4 regions of the Streptomyces sp. 891-h genome follow, and region 2 is predicted to be linked to each of the others. Evidence: riboswitches for the same ligand, from Rfam matches in the RefSeq annotation. Region 2 holds a riboswitch; each other region holds the start of a gene.
The links. Region 2 has a riboswitch for cobalamin ahead of metE (5-methyltetrahydropteroyltriglutamate--homocysteine S-methyltransferase). Riboswitches for the same ligand answer to the same signal wherever they lie in the genome.
Positions count from the first base shown of each region.

Region 1 (7,683 bases), 4.5 Mb from region 2:
GCATGTGTACTCGCCCGCGCTGGGGAAGAGGGAGCTGTACGAGCTCTCCGGACACTGGGCGCACTACGCCGACGACATGTTCCCGCCGCTGGAGGCGGGCGAGGGCGGCGACGGCGAACAGCTGGTGCTCAGGCCCAGCCTGTGCCCGCATCACGCGCTCATCTACCGGTCCCGTGCGCGCAGCTACCGTGAACTGCCGCTGCGGATCGCGGAGCTGGGCGCCATGTACCGCGCCGAGCGCTCCGGCGTGCTCGGCGGGCTGACCAGAGTGCGGGCCATCCAGCTCAACGACGCGCACATCTTCTGCGCCCTCGACCAGGTCGCCGCCGAGGCGCGGGCGGCGCTGGAGCTGATCCGGGCCGCCTACCGGGCACTCGGTATCGAGGCGGCCCGCTACCGGCTGTCCCTCCCGGCCCCCGGCGGCGGGTACGCGGCGGACCCGGACGCCTGGCGGCAGGCCACCGCGTTGCTGACCGGGGTACTCGAGGAGTCCGGGCTGCCGTACGAGGCGGCGGAGGGCGAGGCGGCCTTCTACGGGCCGAAGATCGATGTGCAGATCGCCGACGCGGCGGGCAGGGAGGCGACCCTCTCCACCGTCCAGGTCGACCTCCACCAGCCCGCACGCTTCGATCTGCGCTACATCGGCGCGGACGGCGGCAAACACCGGCCCGTCATGGTGCACCGAGCGGTGATCGGCAGCGTGGAGCGTGCCGTGGCTCAGCTGATCGAGGTGCACGGCGGCGCTTTCCCGGCGTGGCTGGCGCCGACCCAGGTCACCGTGTTGCCGGTATCGGAGGCGCAGGTGCCCGAGGGTGAGGCGTTCGAGCGGCGCTGCGCCCGGGCAGGACTCCGCGCCGAACTGGTCCCTCCCGGGCGTGGCAGCCTGGGCGCCCGCGTACGGGAGGCGCGGCTCGTGCCGTACCAGGTGGTGATCGGTCCCCGCGAGGCCGCCGACGGGCTGCTCGCGCTGCGGCTGCGCGACGGCCGCCGCCTCGGACCGTTCCCCGGGAGCGAGGCCGTCGACCGGATCGCCGCACTCGTGGCCCGGCACAGCACCGAGCTGTGGTGAACGCGCCCCGGAAGGCCAGGCGCCGGAAGGCCGGGAAGGGGTAGAGAGCGAGCTGATAGGACGATGCCCCGCCCCGCCCCGGCGCGGTCTCAGCGAGCCGCGTACGCCCGCAGCCGGTCCGCGCGCGGTGTCAGACAGCAGCTCGCGCAGCGGACCGCCTCCGCGCTGGTGTAGTACAGGCAGCAGGTGTTGCGCAGGTAGTGGAGGCGGCTGCTGCCGTCGGCGCCGGTGACCTCGGCGAGCTCGCCGAGCCGGGCCAGCCGGGGTACCGGAGTGGTGAACTGCGCCCAGCGGTGGGCCAGTTCGGCGGTGGGGCGGGGTGCGGCAGCGCTCAGCGCGGTGGCGCAGCCGTGTGCCACTCCGCCGTGCAGCTGCCGCAGCCCGGCGCGGGTGGCCCGGTGCAGCGCGGCGGCGAGCGGCAGCAGATGGCTGTTCAGCACGGCCTCGTGGAGGGCGGCCACGGTGGCAGCATGGTCCCGGCAGGGTGCCGCGAGCAGCCGTGGGGCCCGCAGCCGGACGCCCGCGATCCCGTGGCTGCCCGGCCGTACCAGGAGGTTGGGCGGCCGTACGTCCCATACGCGGCCGTCGAGCACCCAGCCGAGCATCGCCGCCGCCGTCACCCGGCCCGCGTACACGGCCATCAGGGTCAGCGCCGCCGCGTGCGCAGTGCGGTGGCCGCTGCCCCGCCACTCGGCGTCCAGCAGCCGGCTCAGCTCGGCCGAGCCCGCGGTCGCCAGCCGGTCCGCGGGCAGCCACTCGCCCGCGTCCGCTTCGGCGGCCGGCGGGTCGCCCGGCAGCATGTGGTAACGGGGGCCGTACGCCGAGGCGAGGTCGGTAAGCTCGACCAGCGCCGTCAACTCGTCCAGGGGTACGGGCGCGTGTGCGTACGACCCGCTCATCCCGGCACCCCCTTGGTCCGTGGGAGGCCGGCCGACGACAGGCCGGCCGGCGGCAGGTACACCACGGTCGGCGCACCCGTCCGCGGATGGACGCTGACCTCCGCCCGTACCCCGTACACCTCGGCCAGCAGCCCGGCCGTCAGCACCTCTTCCGGCGTGCCGTCCGCCACCACGCGCCCGTCCCGCAGCACATACAGCCGGTCGCAGAAGTACGCGGCGAGGTTGAGGTCGTGCAGTGCGAGCAGGCCGGTGGCGGGGAGTTCCCGCACCAGCGTCAGCAGCTCCCACTGGTAGCGCACGTCCAGATGGTTGGTCGGTTCGTCCAGGACGAGCAGCGCCGCGTCCTGCACCAGCGCGCGGGCCACCACGACCCGCTGCCGCTCGCCCCCGGACAACTCGTCGAAGGGCCGCGCGGCCAGCGCGGCCGCTCCCGTCCGCTCCAGCGCCTCGGTCACCAGTTCGGCGTCCCGTGCCGTGTCGCCCTCCCAGAACCGCTTGTGCGGGGAGCGGCCCATCGCCACCACCTGCCGTACGGTCAGCCCGAAACCGCCGCTCGCGTCCTGCGGTACGGCCGCCACCCGGCGGGCCCGCGCCTTGGCGCCCAGTGCCACCGCGTCGTCGCCGTCGAGCGTGATCCGCCCGCCGGTGGGCCGCAGCGTCCCGTAGACGCAGCGCAGCAGTGTCGTCTTGCCGCTGCCGTTGGGCCCGACGACACCGACGGTCTCGCCGGGCCGGGCCTGGAGCGTCACCCTGTCGAGCAGGGGGCGCCCGCCGGCCGTCTCGTAGGAGACCTCCTCGGCGCGCAGCGCACCCGGACCGGTCACGCCGTCACCCCCTCGGTGCGGTGCGAGCGGCGCAGCATCCACAGGAAGAACGGCCCGCCGGTGAGCGCCGTCAGCACACCGACCGGGATCTCCTCGGGCGCCGCGACGGTACGTGCCGCCAGGTCGGCCAGTACGAGGAACGCCGCTCCGCCCAGTGCCGCGACCGGGAGCAGCGCACGGTGCCCGGCGCCGACCGCCATCCGCGCCGCGTGCGGCACCATCAGCCCCACGAAGCCGATCGCGCCGCTCACCGTCACCAGCACCGCCGTCACCAGCGAGGCGAGGACGAAGACGGCGGCACGGAAGCGTCCGGTGTCCAGGCCGAGCACGGTGGCGCCCTCCTCACCGGCCAGCAGCAGGTCGAGCGGCCTGGCCAGCGCCAGCAGCAGCACCGATCCGGCGGCCAGCACCAGCGCGGGCAGCAGCAGCGTGTGCCACCGGGCCTGGCCGAGCCCGCCCAGGGTCCAGAAGAGGATGGCCCGCAGATGCTCGTTCTCGGAGGAGGTCACCAGCACCAGGCTCGTCAGCGCGGAGAGCACGTACTGCACCGCCACACCCGCCAGCACCAGCCGTCCCGTCGGCAGCGCGGTCAGCGTCCCGCCGCCCCGCGCCATCGCGTAGACGACGACCAGCGCGAGCATCGCCCCGGCGAAGGCGCCCGCCTGCATCGAGACGGCGCCGACACCCAGGACGACGACCAGCACGGCTCCGGTCGAGGCTCCGGAGGAGATCCCCAGCAGATACGGGTCGGCCAGCGGGTTGCGTACCAGCGCCTGCAGCACCGTGCCCACCAGGGCCAGACCGGCTCCGACCACGGCGGCCAGCAGCACGCGCGGCAGCCGCACATCGAGGACGATGGTGGTGAACGGGCCGGGCCCCGAGCGGCCCGTCAGCGCGGCCAGCACCTGGCCGGGCGGTATCCGCGCCGAACCGAGGGCCAGCCCGGCGAGCGCCCCGGCGACGAGTACGGCGACGAGCGCGGCGGCCACCAGCGTCCACCGCGCCTTGGAGCCGACCGGCATGGCACCGCTGCGCACCGCGCTACTCCGCCCCACGGCCGTCCTTGGCGTGGCGGTCCTCACCAGGGCCGCCCTTGCCGTGGCCGTCCTTGCCCTGGCTGTCCGCCGCCCGTTCCGGGTGGAGTTGGCGGGCCAGCGCGTCCACCGCGTCCGGCACGCGCGGCCCCAGCACCGCCGAGGAGAGCGGCAGCACCGCGAACCGCCGGTTCTTGATGGCGGGCACGTCCGCCAGCGCCGGGTCGTCCAGCAGCCGCTTCTTCTTCTGCGCCACGGTCGTCCCGCCGTAGTCGTAGATCACCACGACCTCCGGCTTGCGCTGGACGACCTTCTCCCAGGAGACGTCTGCGAAGTTCTTCCGAATGCCGGCGAAGACGTTGCGGCCCCCGGCGCGGCGTACGATCTCGTTGCCGATGCCCTTGCCGCCCGCCGTGAACGCGGAGCTGTCGCCGCTGTCGTAGACGAACACCCGGGTGCGCTCGGCCCCCTTCAGCCGCTCGGCGGTGGCCGCGAGCTGCCGGTCCTGCTTCTTGATCAGCGCTTCCGCCCGGTCGGGGACGCCGAACGTACGGCCGACCTGACCAATCTCCCGGTGCAGTGTGGAGATCCCGACGTCCTCGGTGCAGTTCTCCAGATTGAGACGGGTCTTGACGCCGGACTCGGCGAGGGCGGCGCGCTCGCGCCCCTCCGACTTGTCGAAGGCGCTGGCGTAACCGCCGTAGACGAAGTCGGGGTTGGCCGCCAGCAGCGTCTCCTTCGAGGGGTACTTCTTCGCGAGCACCTTGACGCGGTGGTACGCCTTGGCGTAACGGGGCAGGATGCGGTCGTCGAGATAGGCGGTGCCGGCCATCCGGTCCCGCAGGCCGAGGGCCAGCATGATCTCGGTGACGTGCTGGTTCATGGTTACGGCACGCCGCGGTGGGGCGGTGAAGGTCGTCTTCACACCACAGTTGGTGACCGTGTAAGGGAAGCCCTCGGCGGAGGCGCCTTCCTGTGCCCGGTCCCCGCCGGAGCCGCCCGCGCAGGCGGTGGCGGGTATCAGCAGCAGCGAGGCGAGCGCCACCCGGGCGGGACGGCGGCGGGCGGTCGGGTCGAGTGCCGGGGCGAGCCCCGGCAGGAGTGCGCGGATACGGCGCGGTCGGCGCATGGCCAGGTGATCCTTCTCCGTCGTGAGCCCAGTCGCGGGGCCCGGCGTGCCACCGCGCCCGGGGCCTTCCGGACGCGGATGCCAGCAGGTCTTCGGGCTCGGGACTGCGGGGGCGTCGCGCCTTCCCGGGGTTCGTGTCCCCAGTGGCCTTGTGCGCGCCCCAGTCCCACACCGCTGCGCGTCAGCTCCGGATTCGCACCGGATTCCCTGACCCGATCAAGGGTTTGACTGGCGGCTGAAACGTACCACGCGGGCGGCAGACCGCAGGAAGCGAGGGAGAGTGGGGGAGAGCGGGGGAGAAACGGCAAAAAGGACCCCGGGGCTTTGCCCGGCCCCGGGGTCCTGGGTGCCGCTCGTTCGCACGCCCTGACGGTTCATGGGCGGATCGTTCGGCGATGTCCTCGCGTGGAGCCACTCCACCACGGCGGCATGTGGAACCGCCGGCCGGGTTCGAACCGGCGTCTCGAGGTCGTCACCACCCCGGTTGCCGGGCGATGAACGGCGATGCTGAGCTTGGAGCGAGAGGTTGAGCTTGACCGGCGCCTGCATGAGGGCAGGTCGCCGGGGGTTCACACATCAGCTTCAGCTTCAGCTTTGCGCTCCTGGCGCACCCCGGGCCGAAAGGGCGTCGAACCCCATGGCCCGGGGAGTCTGTAGTTGTGTTCCGCGTCTTGCGTCTTGCGTCTTGTGCCGCCGCCTACGCGAACAGGTAGCCGAAGACGGCGTCCCCGACGCGCTGGTCGGTGGCCTCCGTGCTGTTGGCCTCCTCGCGGGCGAACTTCACCGCCGCCGCCAGCTTGTCCAGCCGCTCCAGCAGTTCGTTGACCCGGCGCGCGGGCAGTGCGCCGGAGTACTTGACCGTGGTCCAGTAGCCGACGGGGATGTCCTCGTAGTACACCTCGACCTGGGCCGGGTGCTTCTCGGTGGCCTCCGCCTTCACATGGTTGCGCGGCACCTTCTTGGTGCGCACCGTACGGACCTGCTCGGTCTTCCACCAGTCCGTGGAGGGGTCCTTCTCCCACGCCTCGGCGCCGTCCAGGACGGGCAGCTTGCGCAGGAAGGAGCCGAGCTCTCCCAACTGCTTCTCCAGGAAGAGCAGATAGGAGACGGGCACCTCGGACAGGACGGTGCGGCCGTCGACGACGACATCCGCGCGAGCCGTGAGGTTCGCCCAGTCCTTCGTCGCCGTCACATCGAACAGCCGGGTGAGGATCTTCGCCGTTTCCTTCAGCACATCCTCGGCCTTGACCTGGACCCGTGTCGACTCCGGCGGAAGCTGCTCGCCCTCTTCGTCCTTGGGCTGGTACGTACGCGAGATACCGGCCAGCATCTGCGGCTTCGTCAGCCCGTGCTGCGCCTGCGCCAGGTCCTGGGCCACCTTGGACTTGACGCCCTTCTCGACTGCGATGATCTGATTCAGCTTCGCCACGACTGCGAAGCTAGCAGCCCAACACCGAGTCGGACCACGTAATTTGTTCGACGGATCGGTAACAGCGGCTTCCCACGTACGAGTGAAAAAGGATGGTCGTCATTCCAGCGCGGGTAGGCCAAGTCAGCACCGATCCGACGAGCTGGGGGACAGTCACGTTGTCGCAACCCTTCGAACTGCCCGACTTCTACGTGCCCTACCCCGCCCGGCTCAACCCGCACGTCGACCAGGCCAGGGCCCATTCGCGGGAGTGGGCCGGGAAGATGGGGATGCTGGAGGGCTCCGGGATCTGGGAGACCGCCGACCTGGACGCGCACGACTACGCGCTGCTGTGCGCCTACACCCACCCCGACGCGAGCGCCGAGGACCTGGCGCTGGTCACCGACTGGTACGTGTGGGTCTTCTTCTTCGACGACCACTTCCTGGAGGAGTTCAAGCGCACCCAGGACCGGGCCGGCGGCAAGGCGTATCTCGACCGGCTGCCGCTGTTCATGCCGCTGGAGGACGACTCGGCGGCGCCGGTGCCCGAGCCGGTCAACCCGGTCGAGGCGGGGCTGGCCGACCTGTGGGCCAGGACGGTGCCCGCCATGTCGGCCGACTGGCGGGCGCGGTTCGCCGTCAGCACCGAGAACCTGCTCAACGAGTCGCTGTGGGAGCTGTCCAACATCAACATCGGCCGGGTGCCGAACCCGGTCGAGTACATCGAGATGCGGCGCAAGGTCGGCGGTGCGCCGTGGTCGGCCGGGCTTGTGGAGTTCGCGGCACACGCCGAGGTGCCCGCGGCGGTCGCCGCCTCGCGCCCGCTGTGCGTACTGCGCGACACCTTCTCCGACGCCGTGCACCTGCGCAACGACCTGTTCTCCTACGAGCGGGAGACGCGGGACGAGGGCGAGCTGTCCAACGGCGTACTCGTCCTGGAGACGTTCCTGGGGTGTTCGACGCAGGAGGCCGCCGACGCCGTCAACGACCTGCTCACCTCCCGGCTCCAGCAGTTCGAGCACACCGCGCTGGGTGAAGTGCCCGCGCTCTGCGCCGAGAAGGGCCTCGATCCCGCCCAGTGCGCCGATATCGCCGCCTACACCAAGGGACTCCAGGACTGGCAGTCCGGCGGCCACGAGTGGCACATGCGCTCCAGCCGCTATATGAACGGGGGCGGAGCGGGCGGCAGCGGCCCGGCGCGGCTCCCGTTCGTCCCGGCCGGGCTGGGGACCTCGGCCGCCGACCTGCTGCGCCCGCACACCCGCGCACAGGCCCGGCGCGTCCGCTCCTTCAGCCATGTGCCGCACGAGCGCACCGGTC
Region 1 is NZ_CP050693.1:5,551,002-5,558,684, forward strand. It holds gene thrS (threonine--tRNA ligase) at 1-1,069, shown strand, start outside; gene HC362_RS24325 ((2Fe-2S)-binding protein) at 1,159-1,968, opposite strand; gene HC362_RS24330 (ABC transporter ATP-binding protein) at 1,965-2,792, opposite strand; gene HC362_RS24335 (iron ABC transporter permease) at 2,789-3,814, opposite strand; gene HC362_RS24340 (ABC transporter substrate-binding protein) at 3,834-4,955, opposite strand; cobalamin riboswitch at 5,021-5,203, opposite strand; tRNA gene HC362_RS24345 (tRNA-OTHER) at 5,388-5,461, opposite strand; gene HC362_RS24350 (hypothetical protein) at 5,653-6,384, opposite strand; gene HC362_RS24355 (germacradienol/geosmin synthase) at 6,543-7,683, shown strand, end outside.
Region 1: linked by a shared signal. The riboswitch ahead of HC362_RS24340 (ABC transporter substrate-binding protein) and the one ahead of metE (5-methyltetrahydropteroyltriglutamate--homocysteine S-methyltransferase) in region 2 are both predicted to bind cobalamin.

Region 2 (7,683 bases):
ATCGGCGAGGAGGAGGTCGACCGCTTTGTGACCGCCTTCACCCAGGTCATGGATGACGCCCACAGCGGTGGCCTGATGTGGGACTTCGGCCGCACGCTGGTCCGCCAGGCGGTGGCCAACCGCTGAGGGAGGGCGCGCCCGTAAGGGGCGCGGGGAACTGCGCGACCAGCCACGACGTGTGCCTCAGCCTGCGACGTACAGGTCGGGGCAGCCCGTGGCCAGCCGCGCGGCTCTCTTCCCGGGGCAACCGCTCAGTGCTTAACGCGGCAACTCCCGGCGTACCGTGCGGGCGGCGGCCACCATGTTCCGCAGCGCCTCACGGACCTCCGCCCAGCCACGGGTCTTCAGGCCGCAATCAGGGTTGACCCACAACCGGTCGGCGGGAATCGCCGTGAGGCCCTTCCGCAGGAGGGCCGCCATCTCATCGGTGTCGGGAACCCGCGGCGCGTGGATGTCGTACACGCCGGGACCCGCCTCGCGCGGATAGCCGTGCGCGGCCAGCTCGTCCGCCACCTGCATATGCGAGCGAGCCGCCTCCAGGGAGATGACGTCCGCGTCCAGCTCGGCGATGGCGTCGATCACGTCGCCGAACTCCGCGTAGCACATATGGGTGTGGATCTGGGTGTCCGGACGCACCCCGCCGGTGGTGAGCCGGAACGCCGCGGTGGCCCACGTCAGATAGCCGGGCCGGTCGGCGGAGCGCAGCGGCAGCGTCTCGCGCAGCGCCGGCTCGTCGACCTGGATGACGGCGGTGCCCGCGGCCTCCAGTTCGCACACCTCGTCGCGCAGCGCCAGGGCGACCTGGCGCGCCGTCTCGGACACCGGCTGGTCGTCCCGTACGAACGACCAGGCGAGCATGGTCACCGGGCCGGTGAGCATGCCCTTGACCGGGCGGGAGGTCAGCGTCTGCGCGTACTGCGTCCAGCGCACCGACATCGGCCGCGGGCGTGCGACATCGCCCGCCAGGATCGGCGGGCGCACATAGCGGGTGCCGTACGACTGCACCCAGCCGTGCCGGGTGGCGAGGTACCCGGTGAGCTGTTCGGCGAAGTGCTGCACCATGTCGTTGCGTTCGGGCTCGCCGTGCACCAGTACGTCCAGCCCGGCGCGCTCCTGGAAGGCGATCACCTCGCGGATCTCGGCCGCGATCCGCTGCTCGTAGGCGGTCTCGTCGATCCGGCCGGCCCGGAGACCGGCCCGGGCCGCACGCAGCTCGGCCGTCTGCGGGAACGAGCCGATGGTGGTGGTCGGCAGCGGCGGCAGGCCGAGCCGGGTGCGCTGCGCCGCCGTGCGCCGCGGGTACGGCAGCGCGCGGCGGGTGTCCGCCTCGGTGACGGCTGCCGTACGGGCCCGTACGGCCTTGTCGTGGGTGAGCGGCGAGGCCGTACGTGAGGCGAGGTCGGCGCGGTTGGCGGCCAGCTCGGCGCTGATCGCCGCGGTTCCCTCGGACAGGCCGCGGGCCAGCGTGACCGCCTCCGCCGCCTTCTGCCGTGCGAACGCCAGCCAGCGTGCGACCTGGGGGTCGATATGGCGCTCGGCGCGCGCGTCCAGCGGCACGTGCAGCAGCGAGCAGGACGCCGCCACATCCACCCGGTCGGCGAGGCCCAGCAGGGTGGCGAGGGTGGCCATGGAGCGTTCGTAGTCGTTGATCCACACATTGCGGCCGTCGATCACCCCCGCGACCAGCCGCTTGCCCGGCAGCCCGCCGGCCGCGGCGAGCGCGTCCAGGTTGGCGGCGGCCGGCCCGGTGAAGTCGAGCGCCAGGCCCTCGACCGGCGCCTTGGCCAGTACGGGCAGCGCCTCGGCGAGCCGGTCGAAGTAGGAGGCGACCAGCAGCCGCGGGCGGTCGGCGGCGCCGCCCAGTAGCCGGTAGGCCTCGGCCGCGGCCTTCAGCTCGGCGGGCGTACGGTCCTGCGCCAGCGCCGGCTCGTCCAGCTGCACCCACTGGGCGCCCGCGGCGCGCAGATCCGCCAGCACCTCGGCGTAGACGGGCAGCAGCCTCTCCAGCAGCGACAGCGGCTCGAAGTCGGGGGCGACGCCGGGCGCCGGCTTGGCCAGCAGCAGGTAGGTGACGGGCCCGACGAGCACCGGCCGGGCCGCCGGGAGCCCCAGTGCGAGGGCTTCCGTCAGCTCGGCGGTCTGCTTGCGCGAGTCCGCCGCGAAGACGGTGCCGGGGCCGAGTTCGGGCACCAGATAGTGGTAGTTGGTGTCGAACCACTTGGTCATCTCCAGCGGCGCCGCGTCCTGGGTGCCGCGGGCCATGGCGAAGTACCCGTCCAGCGGATCGGCGGCCGCGGCCGCGCGGTGCCGCTGGGGGAGGGCACCGACCATCACGGTCGTGTCCAGTACGTGGTCGTAGTACGAGAAGTCGCCGGTGGGGACCTCGTGGATGCCCGCCTCGGCCAGCTGCCGCCAGTTGGCGGCCCGCAGCCGGGCCGCTGTGGCGTGCAGGGACTCGGCGTCGACGCGGCCCTTCCAGTACCCCTCGATCGCCTTCTTCAGTTCGCGGTCCGGGCCCTGGCGGGGATAGCCGTACACCGTGGCGCTCACCGGCGCGGGCGGGCGGGTGGTGGCCGCTCGGGCTGCTGCCTCGTGCGTTCTGGGCGCTGTCACGCAACTCTCCTTCGCGAGTGTCTCCAGCGTCCCGGAAGGACGGAGCGAGGACACGAAGGGAGGCGGCGCCCGGGGAGGCGGACGCGTGGCCGGCGTCCCGCCGTCTGGTGCGCTGTGCTCTCCGACCCGCCCTCGAGGTCTCCGGGAGGACCGTGCACGCGTGGACGCGCACGGGCAGCGGGCAGGTCTTCGGACTCGCGGGCACGCCTGCCGGTCTCCCGGCGGGCACCTACTGGCCGTCGCTTCCCGGACCTTGTGGTCCAGTGCGTATGACGGCGGTCGTTCCCACTCACCGCTGCGGGGCAGTCCCGGACTCGCACCGGGTTCCCTCTTACGACGCCTCCCGCCTGGCTGACGGGGCGAACCTGCTGCACCGCCAGCATAACCCCGGGGGCGGGGCTCAGCGGGGCTCAGCGGGGCGTCGAGGCGGAGGGATGAGGCGTCCGCTGGGCCGGTTTCAGGGCTCCAGCAGGCGCGAGCGCAGCCTGATGCGGGTTCCCTCGGAGAGTTTGAGGCCCTCGGTCAGGTAGGTGTCCACGTCGCCCCACCTCTCGTCGATGGTCTCGAACGCGGTGTGCAGATAGCGGGCGCGCGCCTCGAAGAGAGGGGCGAGCAGTTCCAGGACCTCCGGCGCCATACCGGCCTTGGACTTGTTGCTGCGGTAGATCTTGTACCGCCGGTGCGGCTGGTTGGACTGGAGGTAGTCCTCCTCGATGGCGGCCCGCTCCACGCCGAGCGCCAGCAGCGTGATGGCGACCGCAAGCCCAGCCCGGTCCTTGCCGGCCGCGCAGTGCATCAGCGCGGGCACGCTGTCCTCGGCCAGTGCGTGCAGGATGCGGCTGTGCTCGGCCGTCCGCTCCAGGATCATGGCGCGGTAGGAGTCGGTCATCCGCCGGTCACCGAGCCCGTCGCCGAGGATCGCCCGGAGCTGGTCGAGTTCGCCGTCGCGCACCAGCCGCCAGAACTCGGCACCGTCGGCCGGGTCGGACAGCGGAAGGTTGACGTTGCGGACCCCGGGCAGCTCGACATCGGGGCCGTCGAGCGCCTGGTCGGCGGAGTTGCGGAAGTCGAAGACCGTGTGCAGTTCGAGCTCGCCGAGGAAGGCGGCGTCCTCGGGCGTCGCGTGGGCCAGGTGCCCGCTGCGGAAGAGTACCCCGCGCCGCACCCGGCGCCCGTCCACCGTCGGCAGGCCCCCGACGTCCCGGAAGTTCCGTACCCCGGTCAGCTCCGTCCCGGTGGACTCCACATTCACGTGCGCTCCCAGCATCTGCGACGACCGTCCGTTCGACCATAAGGCATGGATGCCTGAGGCGATCAGTCCTCGTGCGGTGACTCGTACGACGTTCGGCCCGGCCGGGGTCTCGCCGAGGGCTGGGCGGCCCGGCGCCGTACGCTGGCCCCGTGAGCGAGGAGCTGTTCCCGCGGCCCGCTTCGGAGATCGCTCCGGGAGCCGTACATCTGCCCAGTCGGCTGCCGCCCGAGGCCCAGCGCGAGCTGCTGGCGGCGTGCCGCCGATGGGCCCTGCCGCCCGCGGGCCTGCGGACGGTACGGATGCCGGGCGGCGGCCGGATGTCGGTGCGGCAGCTCAGCCTGGGGCGGCACTGGTATCCCTACGGTTACGCGCCGACCGTCGTGGACGGCGGCGGCGAGCCGGTGAAGCCGTTCCCCGGGTGGCTGGGGGAGTGGGCGCGGGCGGCCGTGGACGCCGCCGCCGAGGTGACCGGGGAGCCGGTGTACGGCGCGGGCCCGTGCGCCGTGCCGTACGACATCGCGCTGGTGAACTTCTACGGTGACGGCGCGCGCATGGGCATGCACCGGGACAGCGACGAGCGCTCGGCGGCTCCCGTCGTCTCCTTCAGCCTCGGGGACACCTGCGTCTTCCGGTTCGGCAACACCGAGGGGCGCGGGCGGCCGTGGGAGGACGTGGAGCTGCGCAGCGGGGACGCCTTCGTCTTCGGCGGCCCGGCCCGGCTGTCCTACCACGGCGTACCCCGCACCGAGCCGGGTACGGCGCCGCCCGCGCTGGAGCTGCGGGGCCGGGTGAACGTCACCGTGCGGGCGTACTGAGCGCATCGGGCGTACGGAGCGATACCGCTCCCTCGGACGGCGCGGACGAGCCCTGTCAAGCGGAAGCCGGTGGGGTTCACTCGTTGGGAGCTGGCGAACCCTGGCGAATCCTCCGTACGGGGCAGGTCGCGGGAGGGCCGCGGGCTAGCGTGACCGCGGCATCGATGCACCAGGTCCACCTGTTCTGTCCCTCCGCCGCTGCTGCTCGCCCGATCTCTCAGCGCCTCAACTCACCCGAGGAATCCATGCCCGAACTCCCGACCTCTGTGGCACAGAACGGAAGCGGAGCATCCACTTCCGTTCCTGTGGCCGCCCAACCGACCGGACCCGGTGGGAGGAACGTCCCCGCACGGCGGCGGCACGGCAGGCCCCGGGCGCAGGTCCGCGCCCTAGAAAGCGTGGGGGACGCCGCCGTGCGCCGCCGCCTGGTACGGCTCAGCGTGCTGCCCGCGGGACTGGTCGCGCTCACCGGCGCGGTCGTCGTCTGCCTCCTGCTGTCGGGCCGGGACGCCGCTGATCCGCTCACGGGCTCCGAGTGGGCAGCGCTGGTCACCGGGGCCCTGGTGATGTGCGGGCTGCTCGGCGCCGCCGGGACGCTGGCGGCGGCCGAAGCGCGGGGTACCGCCGCACGGTGCGCGGCCCTGCGGCGCTCCCTGGAACGCGGCCAGGCGGAACTCCGCTCGATGCTGTGGGCCCTGCGGCACGGCGAACACCCCGTCACCCGCACCCGCGCCCCCGAGGGTGAGCCGGTCGGCGACGCGCTGGATCTGCTCGGCCACCAGGCCGCGCACGCCCAGTGCGCCGCGGAGGCCGCCGTGGTGGAGGCCGTCGGGCTGACGGCCCGGGCACGCGGCGGCAGCGAGGAGCGGGCCGAGGTCGTCGTCAGCCTCGCCCGTCGGCTGCAGTCGCTGGTGCACCGGGAGATCGAGCTCATCGACGAGCTGGAGAACGAGGTGGAGGACCCCGATCTGCTCAAGGGCGTCTTCCATGTGGACCACCTCGCCACCCGCACCCGGCGCCACGTGGAGAACCTCGCCGTTCTCGGCGGTGCCACGGCCCAGCGCCGGTGGTCCCGCCCGGTGCCCCTCTCCGAGGTGCTGCGCTCCGCCGTGGCGGAGGTCGAGCAGTACACCCGGGTCCAGCTGGTGCCTCCCGTCGAGGGCGCCGTGCGCGGACACGCGGTCGCCGACGTCATCCATCTGCTGGCCGAACTCGCCGAGAACGCCACCATGTTCTCCGCGCCCGAAACCCGGGTGCTGCTGCGCACCCAGCGCGTCACGGCCGGGCTGGCGGTCGAGGTCGAGGACCGGGGGCGCGGTATGGACCTCGGCGTACAGAACCGCCTCAACGCGATGCTCGCCGAACCGGGCAGGACCAACGTGCCCGAACTGTTGCGGAACGGCCGCATCGGCCTGTACGTCGTGGCCGCCCTCGCCCGTCGGCACGGCGTCGTCGTCCAGCTGCGGAACAACATCTACGGCGGAGTGCAGGCCGTGGCGGTGCTGCCGCAGAGCCTGCTGGGCGGGCCCCGCCAGGACGCAGCGCCTGACGCCGACTCCGCCGCCCCGCCGGCCGAACCCGCCTCCGCCCCAGACGCCGAGCCGGCCGACAGCACCGAGCCCGCGCCCGACCACGGGCGTGCGGTCCCGAGCGCGGGTGCCACACCGGACGCACCGGCGCCCGACGGCGCGGGGGAGGGCGCCCAGGACGGCCGGGAGCCTGCTGCCGGGCCTGGCGGGCCGCCGGTCCCGGGGGCCGAGCAGGACCCTGTACCCGGTGCGGAGCAGAGCCCTGCTCCTGGAGTGGAGCAGAACCATCTGCCCGAGGTGGAGCAGAACCATGCGCCCGGGGTGGAGCAGAGCCGTGTCCCCGGGGTCGAGCAGGCGCCCGGCTCCCACGCTCCCGGCCCCGGCGCGGGCCCAGATCCCCGCCCGCGTGCCAGGGCCCGGGGCAAGGGCCGAGTACCTGTCGCACCGCTGCCGTTCGGGCCGCCTGCCGCACCGGTGCCCCGGCCGGCTCACGCGCCCGTGAACGGCCAGGTGAACGGGGGCCAGGTGAACGGAGCGCCCGCGAACGGGACGCCCGCCAACGGAGCGCCCGCGAACGGGACGCCCGCGAACGGGAGGCCCGCCAACGGAGCCCCCGCGAACGGGACGCCCGCGACCAACGGCGAGGCCGCAGCAGCGCGGCCGCCGTTGCCCACCCGAGGGCATACGGACCGGGTGGTCCATGAACCGGGCCTGGACGACGGCTTGACGGAGCCCCACCCCGCACCAGCCTTGAAGGGAGCTGTGCGAAAGCGTTGATATCCATTTGACTCTGTGGTGTCTTGTGGAGTCATGGATGCGAAGCCATGGGCACGACGGAGCTTTCTGGCAACTACCGGTGGCGCTCTCGCGGGTTGGGCCGCCTTCCGTGAACAGAAGGCGGCCTTCGCCGCCGGGGCGCGGAAACCGGCCGCGGAACCGGACGGCCGCGAATGGGACGCCGACCCGACCGTCTTCCAGGTCAACCGCGAGCCGGCACGCGCGGCCCTCATCCCGTACCGCGACCGCGCGGCGGCGCTCAAGGGCCGGTACCAGGAATCCCCCTACTACCGCTCGCTGAACGGGAACTGGCGCTTCCACTGGTCGGAGAACCCCGCCAAGCGTCCCGAAGGGTTCCACCGCACCGACTACGACGACGGCGACTGGGACCGGCTGCCCGTACCCTCCAACTGGGAGATGCACGGCTACCGGGAGCCCATCTACCTGAACATCAAATATCCCTGGACGGGGTACGAGAAGCCGGAACCCCCGGCCATCCCCAAGGAGTTCAACCCCGTCGGCTCCTACCGCAGAACCTTCACCGTGCCCCGTGGCTGGCGCGGCAGGCGCACCCTGCTCTCCTTCCAAGGGGTGAAGTCGGCCTTCTTCGTGTGGGTGAACGGCGAGCAGGTCGGCTACAGCGAGGACAGCTACACCCCGGCCGAGTTCGACATCGGCGAGCACCTGAAGAACGGCG
Region 2 is NZ_CP050693.1:1,100,214-1,107,896, reverse strand. It holds gene HC362_RS04980 (aspartate aminotransferase family protein) at 1-126, shown strand, start outside; gene metE (5-methyltetrahydropteroyltriglutamate--homocysteine S-methyltransferase) at 259-2,550, opposite strand; cobalamin riboswitch at 2,776-2,997, opposite strand; gene HC362_RS04970 (tyrosine-protein phosphatase) at 3,071-3,880, opposite strand; gene HC362_RS04965 (alpha-ketoglutarate-dependent dioxygenase AlkB) at 4,015-4,680, shown strand; gene HC362_RS04960 (ATP-binding protein) at 5,079-6,986, shown strand; gene HC362_RS04955 (glycoside hydrolase family 2 TIM barrel-domain containing protein) at 7,020-7,683, shown strand, end outside.

Region 3 (7,683 bases), 4.2 Mb from region 2:
GGGGGTCCCAGCCGGCGAGCTCGCCCAGTTCCACGACGGGCGGCCGCACGGGTGAGAGGGCAAGCAGGGCGGCGGGCTCCCCGAGCTGCGCCGTTCCACGAGGGGAGGGAAGGGCCGGAGGGGACGGAGGGGACGAAGCGGAGGGAGGCACGTTCGACAACTCCTCCTCCGGCGCCAGCAGCAGCACCTGGTCCGCGTACTGCACCACGCGCTCCAGCCGGTGTTCGGCCATCAGGACGGTGGTGCCCAGGTCGTGGACGAGCCGCTGCAGGACGGCCAGCACCTCCTCGGCGGCGGGCGGGTCCAGCGCGGAGGTGGGTTCGTCGAGGACGAGAACCTTGGGGTGCGGGGTGAGGACGGAGCCGATGGCCACGCGCTGTTGCTGGCCACCGGAGAGGGAGGTGATGGGACGGTCCCGTAGCTCGTTGAGACCCAGCAGGTCGAGGGTTTCCTCCACGCGGCGGCGCATGGTGCCGGGGGGCAGGCCGAGGGACTCCATGCCGTAGGCCAGCTCGTCCTCGACCGTGTCGGTGACGAAGTGGGCGAGCGGGTCCTGGCCCACGGTGCCCACGACGTCGGCGAGTTCGCGGGGCTTGTGGGTACGGGTGTCGCGGCCCGCCACGGTGACCCGGCCGTGCAGGGTGCCACCGGTGAAGTGCGGTACCAGCCCGGAGACGGTGCCCAGCAGGGTGGATTTGCCCGCTCCGCTCGGGCCGATGAGCAGGCACAGTTCACCCTCCGGGAGGTGGGCGTCCACTACCGGGAGGGCGGGGGCCTTCGCGCCGTCGTGGACGACGGTGACCTGGTCGAAGGTGATCACTGGGGACTCTCCTCGTCGTGCTCCCGGCCGCGGAGCGCCCGTGGCGTGCGGAGCGCCGGTGACGTGCGGTGCGTGCGGGGCCGTGGCACCTCGGCGCCCTCCTCGGCCGCGCCCTCGTCGGCGGCGGCCTCGTCGGCGCCGCTCCCCTTGGCGGCGCTCTTGTCGGCGGCGGGCTGTGCGGCGGCGGGGTGCGCGGTGGCGGGCTGTGCGGTGCGTACGGGAGAGGGTGTGGGCTTGCCCGGGGTGGGTGGGGGTGCGGGGGCGAGGGCGGCGGGGAGGAGGCCGAGGAGAACGGCGGCGGCCGGCCAGAGGGGGAGGTCAGGCGCGGTGAGCGGGACGGCAGGCGGATTCAGCGATGCGGGCAGCACGTCGGCGGCCGTGATCATAAGGGCGCCCACGGCGGCGCCGGACGCGGAGACCAGCCAGGCGCGTATGCCCCAGCGGTCGGGGCGGTAGCGGGTACGGGCTGCCCGCTTGCCGCCCAGCCACAGCCCGGCCAGCGCGAGGGCCAGACCGGCCAGCAGTACGGGCAGGCCGAAGCCCGCTCCCTCGGCGGCGAGCAGACCGTAGGTGCCGGCGCAAACGCCCAGCAGTCCGCCGAGGGTCAGCGCTGTGGTGGTGTGCCGGACGGCGGTCGGTACCCGTGCGGTACGGCCGTAGCCGCGCGCGTCCATCGCCGCCGCGAGCGCCACCGAGCGCTCCAACGCGCCCTCCAGTACGGGCAGTCCCACTTGGAGTACGCCGCGCAGACCCCGGTCGTCCCGCCCCCGCAGCCTGCGCGCCGCCCGCAGCCGTCGTACGTCGGCGACCAGGTTGGGGGCGAAGGTCATCGCGACCACGACCGCCACACCTGCCTCGTACAGTGCGCCCGGCAGGGACTTGAGCAGCCGGGCCGGATTGGCCAGCGCGTTGGCGGCGCCGACGCACACCAGGAGAGTCGCCAGTTTCAGCCCGTCGCACAGCGCGAAGACCATGCCTTCCGCCGTCACCCTCCCCCCGATCCGCACGCCGCGTGCCCAGTCGGGCAGGGGTACCTCGGGCAGTTCGGCGAGCACATGGCTGCCGGGGATGGGCGAGCCGAGGAAGAAGGCGAACACCAGACGGATGGCCAGCACGAGGACGCCCAGCTTGAGGAACGCCGAGTAGGAGCGGGCCCAAGGCGCGTCGGTGCGGCGTACTGCGACGACATAGCCCGCCACCACGATCAGCAGGGCGAGGAGGAGGGGGTTGGTGGTACGGGAGGCGGCGGTGGCCAGGCCCAGGGCCCAGAGCCACCAGGCCCCCGGGTGGAGAGCGGTGCTACGGGTCGAGAGCGGTGCTCTCAGGTGAGAGCGGCGTCGCGATGCACGAGCCCCCGCCTCCGTGGCGAGCGGTGCTCTCGACGTGGAGCGGTGCATCAGCTACTGCTTCCGGCGGCGCGCCTGCCACAGCGCCGCGGCGCCGAGGATCCCCACAGCCGCAACCCCCGCCGCGAGCCCCAGCCCCGTCGACAGGCCGTCCCCTTGACCGCCCCCGCCGTCACCGCTGCGGTCGCTGCTGCCGGTGCCGGTGCCGGTGCCGTTGCTGTCGGAGCTCTTCTCGTTCTCGCTCCCGCCCTCGCGCCCACCCTCGCCGTTCTTCTCGTTCCCATCGCCGGTCTTCGCCTGCTCGCCGCATCCCTTGGCCGGGTAGTGGTCGATGGCGCACAGCAGTGCTTCGGAGTTGTAGCGCAGGGGCCCGGCCACCTTGGCGAGGGCATCGGCGGCGGTCCCGTTCCCCGGGATGCGGGCGCAGCCGGTGCGGGGTGCCGGCGGTTTCCGGGACTCGCCCTTGGGCGCGTCGGCGCGGACACCGAAGTCGATGCGGACGGCGACCCGCTTGCTGCCGTCCTTGGCCGCTGTCCGGGCGCAGGCGTCGGTGAACGAGACGGCGCCGCGCGGGGTGTCGGCCTGCTGCGAGTTGGTACTCAGGGCGAACCGGAAGCCCACGGTGTCGCCGTCCTCGGGGCGCAGGGTGGCCGGTCCCTCGGTGGCGTACGACCACGAGCCGTCCTTCTTCTGCTGCCAGAACGACCAGTAGCGGTAGCCGTCCGAGTCCGCGGTCGCCGCCATGGGTGCGGCCGCAGCTGCTGGGGCGGCCGCCGCCGCGGATGCGGCCCCCGCTGCGGAGGCCGTTGCCATGGTGGTGGTCGGCAGCAGTACGAGGGCCGCGAGGGCGGTTGCCGTCCGGGCGCTCACAGTTGCTGCCTCTTGCGGCGGCCGCTCAGCAGGATGCCGAAGCCGGCGCCGATGGCGAGACCGACCAGGATGAACGCCCAGACGGGGATGGTGGTGCCGTCGTCCTTCTTCTCGGAGGAGGACGAGTCCCCGTCGGCGGCGGGCATCTTGGCGGGCTTGGGCCCGGTGTGGTTGAGGCGCGAGAGCAGGTCGGTGCCGCCGAGCTCGCCGGGGTCACCGCCCGTGGCGCGGGAGGCGAGCATGAGGGAGCTGATGGCGGCCGGATCGTTCTTGGCCTTGTCCCACTTGTCGAGGTTCTTCGCGAGCCAGTTCAGGGAGGACTTGGCCGCTTTCAGGTGACCGCCGGCGGCCAGCGCGACGACGGCGTCCGCGGTGTTCCCGTAGTCGGGCTGCTTCTTGGAGGCGCCCGGCATGACCGTACTGAAGTGGTCGCCGTTCTTCTCCAGCGTCGCGGCCAGATACGCGGCGCCCGCGCCCGCCGCCGCCTTCCGGCCACCCGGGACACCCTTGCCGTCCCCGCCGTTCCCACCGTCCCCGTCGTTCCCGCTGTCCCCGCCGTCCGCACCTGTGGCGCACTTCAGCGGTGTGACGGGCTTGTCCTCGGCGTCCTTGGCGGGCGGCTCGGTCAGGGCGCCCTTGCCCAGCGCGGCGAGGGAGGCGGCAGCGGTGGCGTCCGCGTTCGGGACGAGCTTGCCCTTCTTGTCCGGCTGGTAGGCGAAGGCACCCTGCTGGCCCCGGGCCTCCTCGATGCCCTTGGAGCCGCAGGTCAGCTGGAAGGAGAGCAGCGCGTCGTACGGCGACTTGCCGCCCTCGGCCGTGGTCTTCCTCGGGTCCTCACCCGCGGCGTGCAGGGCGCCGATGGCCAGCGAGGTGGAGTTGGCGTCCGAGGGGGCGTGCGGGGCGCTGCCCCAGCCGCCGTCCTTGTTCTGGACCGAGATCAGCCACTCCACCGCCTCGCGTACGGCGTCGCTCCGGCCGCCGACGGCGGCGAGAGCCTGCACGGCGAGGGCGGTCGCGTTGGTGTCCGAGGGGGTGGCGTCCGGGTCGCACTTCCCGGTGGTGTCGGCGCGGTACGCGGTGAACGAGCCGTCGGCGCACTGCTGTTCGGTGAGCCAGTCCACGGCCTTCTTGGCGGGGACCGCACCGGCACCGTCCAGCGCCAGCAGCGCCATCGACTGCCGCCACACCCCGTCGTACTTCGGATCAGCCGTCCCGTAGAGCCCGTCCGGCAGCTCGGACGGCTTCTCGGCGACACGGGCCCCCCGTGAAGCGACGTGGGGCGCGGAGGGTGCGGCGGATGCCACGGGTGCGGCTGTCGCGCACAGCACGGTGGCGGCGGCGAGGACCGTGGCGCGGCGGCGGCGCGGTGACATTGCGAGTGCCTTTCGGTGACGGGAGCGGACCGCAGCCGGGCACGGCCACCCCGCCGAGGGGGCTCGCGCTCTGGCGGCCCCGCATCGCGGCGCACCGGGCTCGGCTCCGTATACCTCGACGGGCCGGTGGCCTCTCGGCCACAGGAGCCCACCTCCGCCCGGGTGCTCCGGCTCACGGCCGGCCACCTGTGCCGTACGCGGTCGCCGGGGCGCGGCCGCCAGAGTGCGACCACGGCCGACGGACCACGGACGACGACGGGGTGGCGGACCGCTCACGGTTGCGGGTCAGCGCCGGATTCGCACCGGCTTCCCCCGGTCGGAGGCGTTGTCTGGCTGTCGGCCACTGTAGCGGGACCGTCCACCGGGTCGTTCCGTCGGCCCGGTCCCGGTTCGTCCGCAGGTGCCGGTGGCGGGTCAGCCGGTGGCGCGGTAGGTGACCGGGGCGCTGCCGGGTACCGCCTCCGCGTGGCCGAGTTTCACCAGGTGGCGCAGGTGGGCCTCGGCCTCGGCCACGGCGATGTTGCGGGACCCGAACGGGATCTGCTCCCAGGGGCGGTTCCAGCGCATGGCCTCGGCGAGCTGCCAGGGGGTGAGGTCCCGGTTCGAGAGCAGTGCTCTCAGATCGGAGAGCCGTTCCGCATGGTGAGCGGTGAGCTCGTCGACCCGGGCCCGCGCATCCGCGAACGCGTGCTGGTGGGCGGGCAGCACTTCGGCGGGCCGCAGCCTGGAGATCCGTTCCAGCGAGTCGAGGTAGTCACCGAGCGGATCGGTGATCTCGTCGCTGTCCGGGTCCTCGTACAGGCCGATGTGCGGGCTGATCGTCGGCAGCAGATGATCCCCGGAGAACAGCCGCCCGCCCCGGCGCCCCGCCTGCTGCCGCTCCCGGCTCCCCTCCCGCGACCTCTCCGCGCCTCCCTCTTGACCACCCCGCTCCCGTGTCCCCTCCCGGCTTCCCTCCCGGCCCGGGTGCTGCTCCTCCAGGTGCAGGCACACATGGCCCGGCGTGTGCCCCGGGGTCCACACCGCGCGCAGCCGCCGCCCCGGCAGGGCCAGCAGTTCGTTCGGCTCGATCTCCCGGTCGGGCAGTGCTGCCCGCGCCCCCGGCAGCGTCCCGTCCCCGCCCTGTGCGAGGGCTGCGCGCAGCGGTGCCGTATGCGAGTCCGGGGCACCGGCGGCGGCGAGCTTCTCGGCGAGGTAGCCGAGCCACTGGCGGCGGTCCGAGTCGCGGGTGCGGCGGACGATGGCGGCGTCCGCCGGGTGCATGGCGATCCAGGCGCCCGACTCCTCCCGTACGCGCGCCGACAGGCCGTGGTGGTCGGGGTGGTGGTGGGTGACGACAACGCCGTGCAGCGCGTCGACGGAGGTGCCGCACGCGGCGAGCCCGTCGGCGAGGGCCTGCCAGGAGGCGGGGTCGTCCCAGCCGGTGTCGATCAGCACGGGTCCCGCGTCCGTCTCGATCAGATGGACGAGGGTGTGGCCGAGCGGGTTGTCCGGGATGGGTACGGGAATGCTCCACACGCCGCCCCCGTGGTCACCGACCCCCGGCCCGTCGTCCGTTGCCTGCGGTCTGTTCGTCATGGCGGCTCCCGGTTCCGTGCGCGGGTTGCGCGGGTCGCGCGGGTCTGACGGCCGCGCCGCCATGGACGGCGGTCCGGCAGAGCATCGGCACCGGCATTGTCCCTTAGAACTAGAACTGGTACTAGTTCTGATGCGCTGTCAGGAAGTCGACGGCGGCGGGCGGGCGGAAGAGGGCGGGCGGAAGAGAGGGCACGGCCATGACGGACACCCCCAGCGGACCCGAGGCGAGCGGCGGCGGCATCCCCTACACCGCCCACCAACAGCTCTACATCGGCGGCAGCTTCACCGATCCCGCCGGTGACCGGACGATAGAGGTGGTCTCCCCGCACACCGAGCAGCCCATCGGGCACGTCCCGCACGCCTCGCGCGAGGACGTCGACCGTGCCGTGCGCGCCGCACGCGACTCCTTCGACTCCGGGGTGTGGGCGCGGCGGCCGCTGGCCGAGCGGATCGAGACCGTCGCCCGTATCAAGGACGGAATCGCCGCGCGCAGCGAGGAGATCGCCAAGGTCATCAGCGCCCAGAACGGTACGCCCTACACCTCAGCGGTGATGCTCCAGTCCCTCGCCGCGATGATGGTGTGGGACACCGCGCTCAAGATCGCCGCCGATTTCCCCTACGAGGAGCGCAGGGCCGGGGTGCTGGGCCCCCTGCTGGTGCGCCGGGAGCCGGTGGGTGTGGTGGCGGCCGTGGTGCCGTGGAACGTGCCGCAGTTCACCGCGGCGGCGAAACTGGCGCCCGCGCTGCTGGCCGGCTGCTCGGCCGTGCTGAAGGTCTCGCCGGAGACCCCGCTGGACGCCTATCTGCTGGCCGGGATCGCCGACGAGGCAGGGCTGCCTCCCGGCGTGCTGTCGATCCTCCCCGCCGACCGGGAGGTGAGCGAGTACCTGGTCGGGCACCCGGGGGTGGACAAGGTGTCCTTCACCGGCTCCGTGGCCGCCGGCAAGCGGGTCATGGAGGTGGCCTCCCGCAATCTGACGCGGGTCACCCTGGAGTTGGGCGGCAAGTCGGCCGCCGTCATACTCCCCGACGCCGACCTGGACGCCGCGGTCGCCGGGATCACCCCGTTCGCCTGGATGATCAATGGGCAGGCATGTGTGGCCCAGACCCGCATCCTGGCGCCGCGCAGCCACTACGACGAGATCGCGGAGCGCTTCAAGGCCGCCGCCGACGGGCTGACCGTCGGCGATCCGCTGGACCCGGCCACCGAGGTCGGCCCGCTGGTCGCCGAACGCCAGCGCCGCCGCTCCCTCGACTACATCGCGCTGGGCCAGGAGGAGGGCGCCAAGGTCCTCGCCGGCGGCGGCAGGCCGGAGTCCATGCCCACCGGCTGGTATGTGGAGCCCACCCTCTTCGGTGACGTCGACAACTCCATGCGGATCGCCCGGGAGGAGATCTTCGGCCCCGTCATCTGCCTGCTGCCCTACGACGACGAGGAGGAGGCGGTCCGTATCGCCAACGACTCCGACTACGGGCTCTCCGGCAGCGTGTGGACCGCCGACACCGAGCGCGGCATCGACGTGGCGCGCCGCGTACGCACCGGCACCTACTCCGTCAACACCTTCAGCCTGGACATGCTCGGTCCCTTCGGCGGCTACAAGAACTCCGGCATCGGCCGCGAGTTCGGCCCCGAGGGATACGCCGAGTACCTGGAGCACAAGATGATCCACCTGCCCGCGTAAGCGTGAGCTTCGCG
Region 3 is NZ_CP050693.1:5,311,942-5,319,624, forward strand. It holds gene HC362_RS23275 (ABC transporter ATP-binding protein) at 1-820, opposite strand, end outside; gene HC362_RS23280 (CbiQ family ECF transporter T component) at 817-2,217, opposite strand; gene HC362_RS23285 (SCO2322 family protein) at 2,221-3,036, opposite strand; gene HC362_RS23290 (prenyltransferase/squalene oxidase repeat-containing protein) at 3,033-4,409, opposite strand; cobalamin riboswitch at 4,570-4,722, opposite strand; gene HC362_RS23295 (MBL fold metallo-hydrolase) at 4,824-5,987, opposite strand; gene HC362_RS23300 (aldehyde dehydrogenase) at 6,185-7,669, shown strand.
Region 3: linked by a shared signal. The riboswitch ahead of HC362_RS23290 (prenyltransferase/squalene oxidase repeat-containing protein) and the one ahead of metE (5-methyltetrahydropteroyltriglutamate--homocysteine S-methyltransferase) in region 2 are both predicted to bind cobalamin.

Region 4 (7,683 bases), 1.4 Mb from region 2:
AATGAGATCCATGCAGAGCTTGGCCTAGACCTTTAGGGGTGTCAACGGTGTATAAAGCTCGCTGTCGGTTCCGTTATCGGAACGACATCTGAGCTGGGGCGCCCGCCCACACCGGGGCCGTGCCACGATGTGAGCCGCTACGTACACGGAGGAAGCCGGTGACGGCAGCACGACATGAGTCGGGAAGGCGGGCCATGAGCACGGACGGGGGCGGCGCGGTCGCGCCGGCCGCGGCGGACAGCGAGACCGCCGGCGGCAACGGATCGGCGGCCCGCACCGCGCGCGTGCCCAAGTACTACCGGCTGAAGCGGCACTTGCTGGAGATGACCGAGACCCTGCCGCCCGGCACCCCCGTACCGCCCGAGCGGACGCTCGCCAGCGAGTTCGACACCTCGCGCACCACGGTCCGGCAGGCGCTCCAGGAACTCGTCGTCGAGGGGCGTCTGGAGCGCATCCAGGGCAAGGGCACCTTCGTCGCCAAGCCCAAGGTCTCCCAGGCGCTGCAACTGACCTCCTACACGGAGGACATGCGGGCCCAGGGCCTCGAACCCACATCGCAGCTGCTGGACATCGGCTACGTCACCGCCGACGACCGGCTCGCCGCGCTGCTGGACATTCCCGCGGGCGGACGCGTCCTGCGCATCGAGCGGCTGCGGCTGGCCAGCGGCGAGCCCATGGCGATCGAGACCACCCATCTGTCCCAGAAGCGGTTCCCCGCGCTGCGGCGCAGCCTGGTCAAGTACGCCTCCCTCTACACGGCACTCGCCGAGGTGTACGACATCCACCTGGCCGAGGCCGAGGAGACGATCGAGACCTCGCTGGCCACCCCGCGCGAGGCCGGGCTGCTGGGCACCGATGTCGGCCTGCCGATGCTGATGCTCTCCCGGCACTCCCGCGACACCGCGGGAGAGCCCGTGGAGTGGGTCCGCTCGGTCTACCGCGGTGACCGCTACAAGTTCGTGGCCACCCTCCAGCGCCCCACCTCCTGACGGCTTCGCCGGGAGGGGACCCACCGCCGTCGCGGAACGTGGTTGACCCGTTCCGAGGTATGGCGCTGATCAGGCGGTTGTTCTACGGTCGGCCTGCCGTCTTGGTGTGCCCGCGACCTCGCATGGGGCGCGGGTGAGGTCGAGGAGGAACGCGTGCGCAGCACTGCACAGCCAGCGGGCAGGCTCAGTCCGCGGTCCATAGCCGTCTGGACCGCCGTCGCACTGATCGGCGCGGCGGGGTGGAGCATGCTGGCGCTCGCCCGCGGCGAGGAGATCTCCGCCGCCTGGATGGTGGCCGCGGCGCTGGGCTCGTACGCCATCGGCTACCGCTTCTACGCGCGCTTCATCGCCACCCGGGTGCTCCGTGTCGACAAGACCCGGGCCACGCCCGCCGAACGGCTCGACAACGGCATCGACTTCCACCCCACCGACCGGCGGGTGCTGCTCGGCCACCACTTCGCCGCCATCGCGGGCGCCGGACCGCTGGTCGGCCCGGTGCTGGCGGCCCAGATGGGATATCTGCCGGGCACCATCTGGATCGTCGTCGGCGTGATCCTGGCCGGCGCCGTACAGGACATGGTGACGCTGTTCTTCTCCCTGCGCCGGGACGGCAAGTCGCTGGGGCAGATGGCGCGCGAGGAGATCGGGCCGATCGGCGGCGCCGCCGCGCTGCTCGCCGTCCTCGCCATCATGATCATCCTGCTCGCCGTGCTGGCGCTCGTCGTCGTCAACGCGCTGGCCGAGTCGCCCTGGGGCACCTTCTCCATCGGCATGACCATCCCGATCGCCCTGTTCATGGGCTTCTACCTGCGGGTGCTGCGCCCCGGGCGGGTCACCGAGGTCTCCCTCATCGGTATCGCGCTGCTGCTGCTCGCGCTGGTCTCGGGGCGGTGGGTCGCCGAGTCGTCCTGGGCGGACACCTTCACACTGGAGCCCGGCACGCTGGTCATCTGGATTCTGGTCTACAGCTTCGTCGCCTCCATCCTCCCGGTGTGGATGCTGCTGGCACCGCGCGACTATCTGTCGACGTTCATGAAGATCGGCACCATCGGGCTGCTGGCCATCGGCGTCGTGGTGACGATGCCGACGCTGAAGATGGAGGGCATCACCGACTTCGCCGGCGTCGGTGACGGACCGGTCTTCGCGGGCTCGCTCTTCCCGTTCGTCTTCATCACCATCGCCTGCGGCGCCCTGTCCGGTTTCCACGCGCTGATCTCCTCCGGCACCACGCCGAAGATGATCCAGAAGGAGACCCAGATCCGGATGATCGGCTACGGCTCCATGCTGATGGAGTCGTTCGTCGCCATCATGGCGATGGTCGCCGCCGGCATCATCGACCCGGGGCTCTACTTCGCGATGAACGCGCCCGCCGGCGTCATCGGCGACAACGTGCAGGCGGCCTCGGAAGCGGTACGGCACCTGGGGTACACCATCACCCCGGACCAACTGGCGGCCGCCGCCAAGGCCGTCGAGGAGCAGTCGCTGCTCTCCCGTACGGGCGGGGCGCCCACCCTGGCCATCGGCGTCTCCAACATCTTCTCGGAGATCGTCGGCGGCGCCGGGATGAAGGCGTTCTGGTACCACTTCGCCATCATGTTCGAGGCGCTGTTCATCCTGACGGCCCTGGACGCCGGCACCCGCGTGGGCCGCTTCATGCTCCAGGACATGCTCGGCAACGTCTACAAGCCCTTCCGCCGGGTGAGCTGGTGGCCGGGGCTGCTCTTCTCCAGCGCCGCCATCGTCGCGCTGTGGGGCTACTTCCTGTGGGTCGGCGTCCACGAGCCGCTGGGCGGGATCAACCAGCTCTTCCCGCTGTTCGGCATCGCCAACCAGTTGCTGGCCGCGGTAGCGCTGGCGGTCTGTACGACGCTGCTGGTCAAGTCCGGGCGGCTGAAGTGGGCCTGGGTCACGGCCGTTCCCCTGGTGTGGGACGCCGTCGTCACGCTCACGGCGAGCTGGCAGAAGGTCTTCTCCACCGACCCGAAGGTCGGCTTCTTCCAGCAGCGCGCCAACTACCAGGAGGCCATCGACCAGGGCAAGGTCATCGCCCCCGCCAAGAACATGGACGACATGCACACCGTCGTCACCAACTCCACGGTGGACGGCGTCCTGTCGGCCCTCTTCGCGATCCTGGTCATCGTCGTCCTCGCCGACGCGGCGCGCACCTGTGTACGCGCGGTGCGCAACCCGGAGAGCACCCGGATGCACGAGGCGCCCTACGAGAAGTCCAAGCTGGTCGAACCCGCAGGACTGATCGCCACCAAGGAGGAGAAGGCGGAGAAGGCCGAGCACGAGGCAGCGCCGGCCGCGGCCGGAGCGCCCGGCGGCGGGGCGGGAGAGGACTCCCGGTGAACGGAGCGAAGCAGGTGAACGGCGCGAAGCGGGCGGCGGTCGATCCCCTGCTGCGGGCCGGGCGCTGGCTGCGCTGGTACGTGCGCGAGTTCACGGACGAGAGCGCGTACGACCGGTATGTGGCACATGTGCGTCAGCACCAGGGGCCCCACGCCCCGGTCCCCTCCCGGAAGGAGTTCGAGCGCCGCCGCACGGACGCCCGGGAGGGCGATCCGCGCGAGGGCTTCCGCTGCTGCTGAGATCCGCCGGGCAGAGCTGACGTCCGCCGGGCACGGCTGACGCCCCGGCGTTGTCAGTGCCGTGCCGGATGATGGCGGCCATGGACATCACCGTAAGAACCGCACGGCCCGAGGAGTACGCACAGGCCGGGGAGCTGGTGGCGCGCGCCTACCTCGACGGCGGACTGCTGACCCACGGGGATTCCGACCCCTATCTGAACTCGCTCCGCGACGCGGCCGGCCGCGCCGCCCACGCCGACCTGCTGGTCGCCGAGGACCCGCAGGGCGCGCTGCTGGGCACCGTCACCTTCGTCGGCGAGGGAGGGCGCTACGCGGAGCGCGCCCGGGCCGGTGAGGGCGAGTTCCGGATGCTCGGCGTACGGCAGTCGGCGCGGGGCCGGGGTGTCGGTGAAGCACTGGTGCGGGCCTGTATCGGGCGGGCCCGCGACCTCGGGCTGAGCGGGCTCGTCCTGTCCACTCTGCCGACGATGCACGCGGCACACCGCCTCTACGCCCGGCTGGGCTTCCTGCGCGCCCCCGACCGCGACTGGCAGCCGATCGAGGGCGTCACCCTGCTGGCCTACACGCTCACCCTGTAGCCGACGGCACAACATATGGGGCCCTCTCACAGGGGGGCCACAACATGTATGGTGTCTCACGGCCGTCGCCCCCGACGCAGGGGAATCCGGTGCGAGTCCGGAACTGTCCCGCAACGGTGAGCGGCACGCGCGAGCGTGCCCGCGAGTCCGAATGCCTGCAGGCGGCGGCAGTACCGAACGTCCGGGTCTCGTGGGTTGGGCCGCCGGGGCGGAGCGCGCCATGCCCGCAGCGGGTCCGGCGTGTGCCCTCTCCTGCCGTGCTGCCCTGCCAGGGGCCCTCAGCAGCCAGGGAGAGCACCGCGTGACCGTCACCACCGCCCCCACACTTCCGGCACCGAGCGGCGCCGGGCCCGGCGCTCCCGGGAAACCCGCCGCATCCGGCAACCCCGGCGCCCGCGAGCCCGACTCCCGGGAACCAGGTGCCCGGGAACCCGGCGCCCGCGAGGATCCGCCGGCCGAAGCGCTCCGCCGGGCCCTCGCAGCGCTCACCGCCGGTCTCCCCGACGTGGACCCGGCGCCGGTGCTGGCAGCGGCCCTGCGCGGACGGCAACCCGGCGCCACCGAGGCCGACCTGCGTGCCCTCGCCATCGAATCGGCTGCGGGTCTCATCAGCGAGGAGCCCTCCTACTCCCGGCTGGCGGCGCGGCTGCTCACCCACGTGATCCGCGACGAGGCGGCGGCGGAGGGCGTGACCTCGTTCTCCGCCTCGGTGGCGCTGGGCCACGCGCAGGGGCTGATCGCGGACCGCACCCACGCCTTCGTGAAGAAGCACGCACAACGGCTCGACGCGCTGGTGGCAGAGGCCCTGGACGGCGGCGCGGACGACCGGTTCGAGTACTTCGGGCTGCGTACCGTCCACTCCCGCTACCTGCTGCGCCACCCGGCCACCCGCCGCCCGATCGAGACGCCGCAGCACTTCCTGCTCCGTGTCGCCTGCGGCCTGGCGGGGGACGAGTCACCCGAAGCGCTGGCGGAGGTGGCCGCGTTCTACCGGCTCACCAGCTCCCTCGCCTATCTGCCCTCCTCGCCCACCCTGTTCAACTCCGGTACGCGCCACCCGCAGATGTCGTCCTGCTATCTGCTGGACTCGCCCCAGGACGAACTGGACTCGATCTACGAGCGCTACCAGCAGATCGCCCGGCTCTCCAAGCACGCGGGCGGCATCGGTCTGTCCTACTCCCGCATCCGCTCCCGGGGCGCGCTGATCCGGGGCACCAACGGCCACTCGAACGGGATCGTCCCGTTCCTGCGCACGCTGGACGCCTCGGTCGCGGCCGTCAACCAGGGCGGCCGGCGCAAGGGTGCGGCCTGCGTCTACCTGGAGACCTGGCACGCGGACATCGAGGAGTTCCTCGAACTGCGCGACAACACGGGCGAGGACGCGCGCCGTACCCACAACCTCAACCTCGCGCACTGGGTACCGGACGAGTTCATGCGCCGCGTCGAGGCGGACGGGCAGTGGTCCCTCTTCTCCCCTTCCGACGTGCCGGAGCTGGTCGATCTGTGGGGCGAGGAGTTCGACACCGCCTACCGCCGCGCCGAGGCCGAGGGCCGCGCCGTCAAACAGCTGCCGGCCCGGCAGCTGTACGGCGCGATGATGCGTACTCTCGCGCAGACCGGCAACGGCTGGATGACGTTCAAGGACACCTCGAACCGCACCGCCAACCAGACCGCACAGCCCGGTCGCATCGTGCACTCCTCGAATCTGTGCACCGAGATCCTGGAGGTCACCGACGACGGCGAGACCGCCGTCTGCAACCTCGGCTCGGTCAATCTGGCCGCGCACCTGGGCGCCGACGGACAGCCCGACTGGGAGCGGCTGGACGCCACGGTGCGTACGGCGGTGACGTTCCTGGACCGGGTGGTGGACATCAACTTCTATCCGACCGAGCAGGCGGCCGCCTCCAACTCCCGCTGGCGGCCTGTGGGTCTGGGCGTGATGGGACTCCAGGACGTCTTCTTCCGGCTCGGGCTGCCGTTCGACTCGCAAGAGGCACGCGAGCTGTCCACCCGGATCGCCGAGCGGATCATGCTCGCCGCTTACGAGACCTCGGCGGAGCTGGCCGAGAGGCACAGCCCGCTGCCCGCCTGGGAGTCCACCCGCGCCGCACGCGGTGTACTCCACCCCGACCACTACCCGGACGCCGAGCCGCACTGGGCGGACCGCTGGGACGCGCTGCGCGCCCGTATCGCACGCACGGGGATGCGGAACTCCCTGCTGCTGGCGATCGCCCCCACGGCGACCATCGCCGCCATCGCGGGCGTGTACGAGTGCATCGAGCCGCAGGTCTCCAACCTCTTCAAACGCGAGACGCTCAGCGGCGAGTTCCTCCAGGTGAACCACTACCTGGTCGCGGAGCTGAAGCGCCTGGGGCTGTGGGACGCGCGGGCCCGCGAGGCGCTGCGGCGGGCCAACGGCTCCGTACAGGAGCTGGAGTGGGTGCCCGCGCACGTACGGGAGCTGTACCGCACCGCGTGGGAGCTGCCGCAGCGCGCCCTGATCGACATGGCCGCGGCCCGCACCCCGTACCTGGACCAGAGCCAGTCGCTGAACCTGTTCCAGTCCTCCCCCACCATCGGGAAGCTCAGCTCGATGTACGCGTACGCCTGGAAGCGCGGCATCAAGACCACGTACTACCTGCGGTCGCGCCCCGCGACCCGCATCGCCCAGGCGGCCAACTCCGTCCCCCAGCAGCCGAAGCCCGACGAGGCGCTCGCCTGCTCCCTGGAAAACCCCGAGTCCTGCGAGGCCTGCCAGTAATGACGACTCCCACCACCACGACTGCCCAGGCTCCGAAGAACCTGCTCGACCCCGGCTTCGAGCTGACCCTGCGCCCGATGCGCTATCCGCACTTCTACGAGCGCTACCGGGACGCCATCAAGAACACCTGGACCGTGGAGGAGGTCGACCTCCACTCCGACGTCGCGGATCTGGCCAAGCTCACCCCGGGCGAGCAGCACATGATCAGCCGCCTGGTGGCATTCTTCGCCACCGGCGACTCGATCGTCGCCAACAACCTGGTGCTGACGCTCTACAAGCACATCAACTCGCCCGAGGCGCGGCTGTATCTCTCCCGGCAGCTGTTCGAGGAGGCCGTGCACGTCCAGTTCTATCTGACCCTGCTGGACACCTATCTGCCCGACCACGACGAGCGGGCCGCCGCGTTCGCGGCCGTGGAGAAAATTCCCTCCATCCGGGAGAAGGCCCAGTTCTGCTTCCGGTGGATGGACGCTGTCGAGAGCCTCGACAAGCTGGACTCCAAGGCCGACAGGCGCCGTTTCCTGCTCAATCTGATCTGCTTCGCGGCCTGCATCGAGGGCCTGTTCTTCTACGGCGCTTTCGCCTACGTCTACTGGTTCCGCTCGCGCGGACTGCTGCACGGGCTGGCCACCGGCACCAACTGGGTCTTCCGCGACGAGTCGATGCACATGTCGTTCGCCTTCGACGTGGTCGACACCGTACGGGAGGAGGAGCCGGAACTCTTCGACGCGGAGCTGACCGAGCAGGTCACGGCGATGCTGGAG
Region 4 is NZ_CP050693.1:2,455,801-2,463,483, forward strand. It holds gene HC362_RS10410 (GntR family transcriptional regulator) at 195-989, shown strand; gene HC362_RS10415 (carbon starvation CstA family protein) at 1,236-3,341, shown strand; gene HC362_RS10420 (YbdD/YjiX family protein) at 3,338-3,580, shown strand; gene HC362_RS10425 (GNAT family N-acetyltransferase) at 3,661-4,158, shown strand; cobalamin riboswitch at 4,204-4,336, shown strand; gene HC362_RS10430 (ribonucleoside-diphosphate reductase subunit alpha) at 4,460-6,919, shown strand; gene HC362_RS10435 (ribonucleotide-diphosphate reductase subunit beta) at 6,919-7,683, shown strand, end outside.
Region 4: linked by a shared signal. The riboswitch ahead of HC362_RS10430 (ribonucleoside-diphosphate reductase subunit alpha) and the one ahead of metE (5-methyltetrahydropteroyltriglutamate--homocysteine S-methyltransferase) in region 2 are both predicted to bind cobalamin.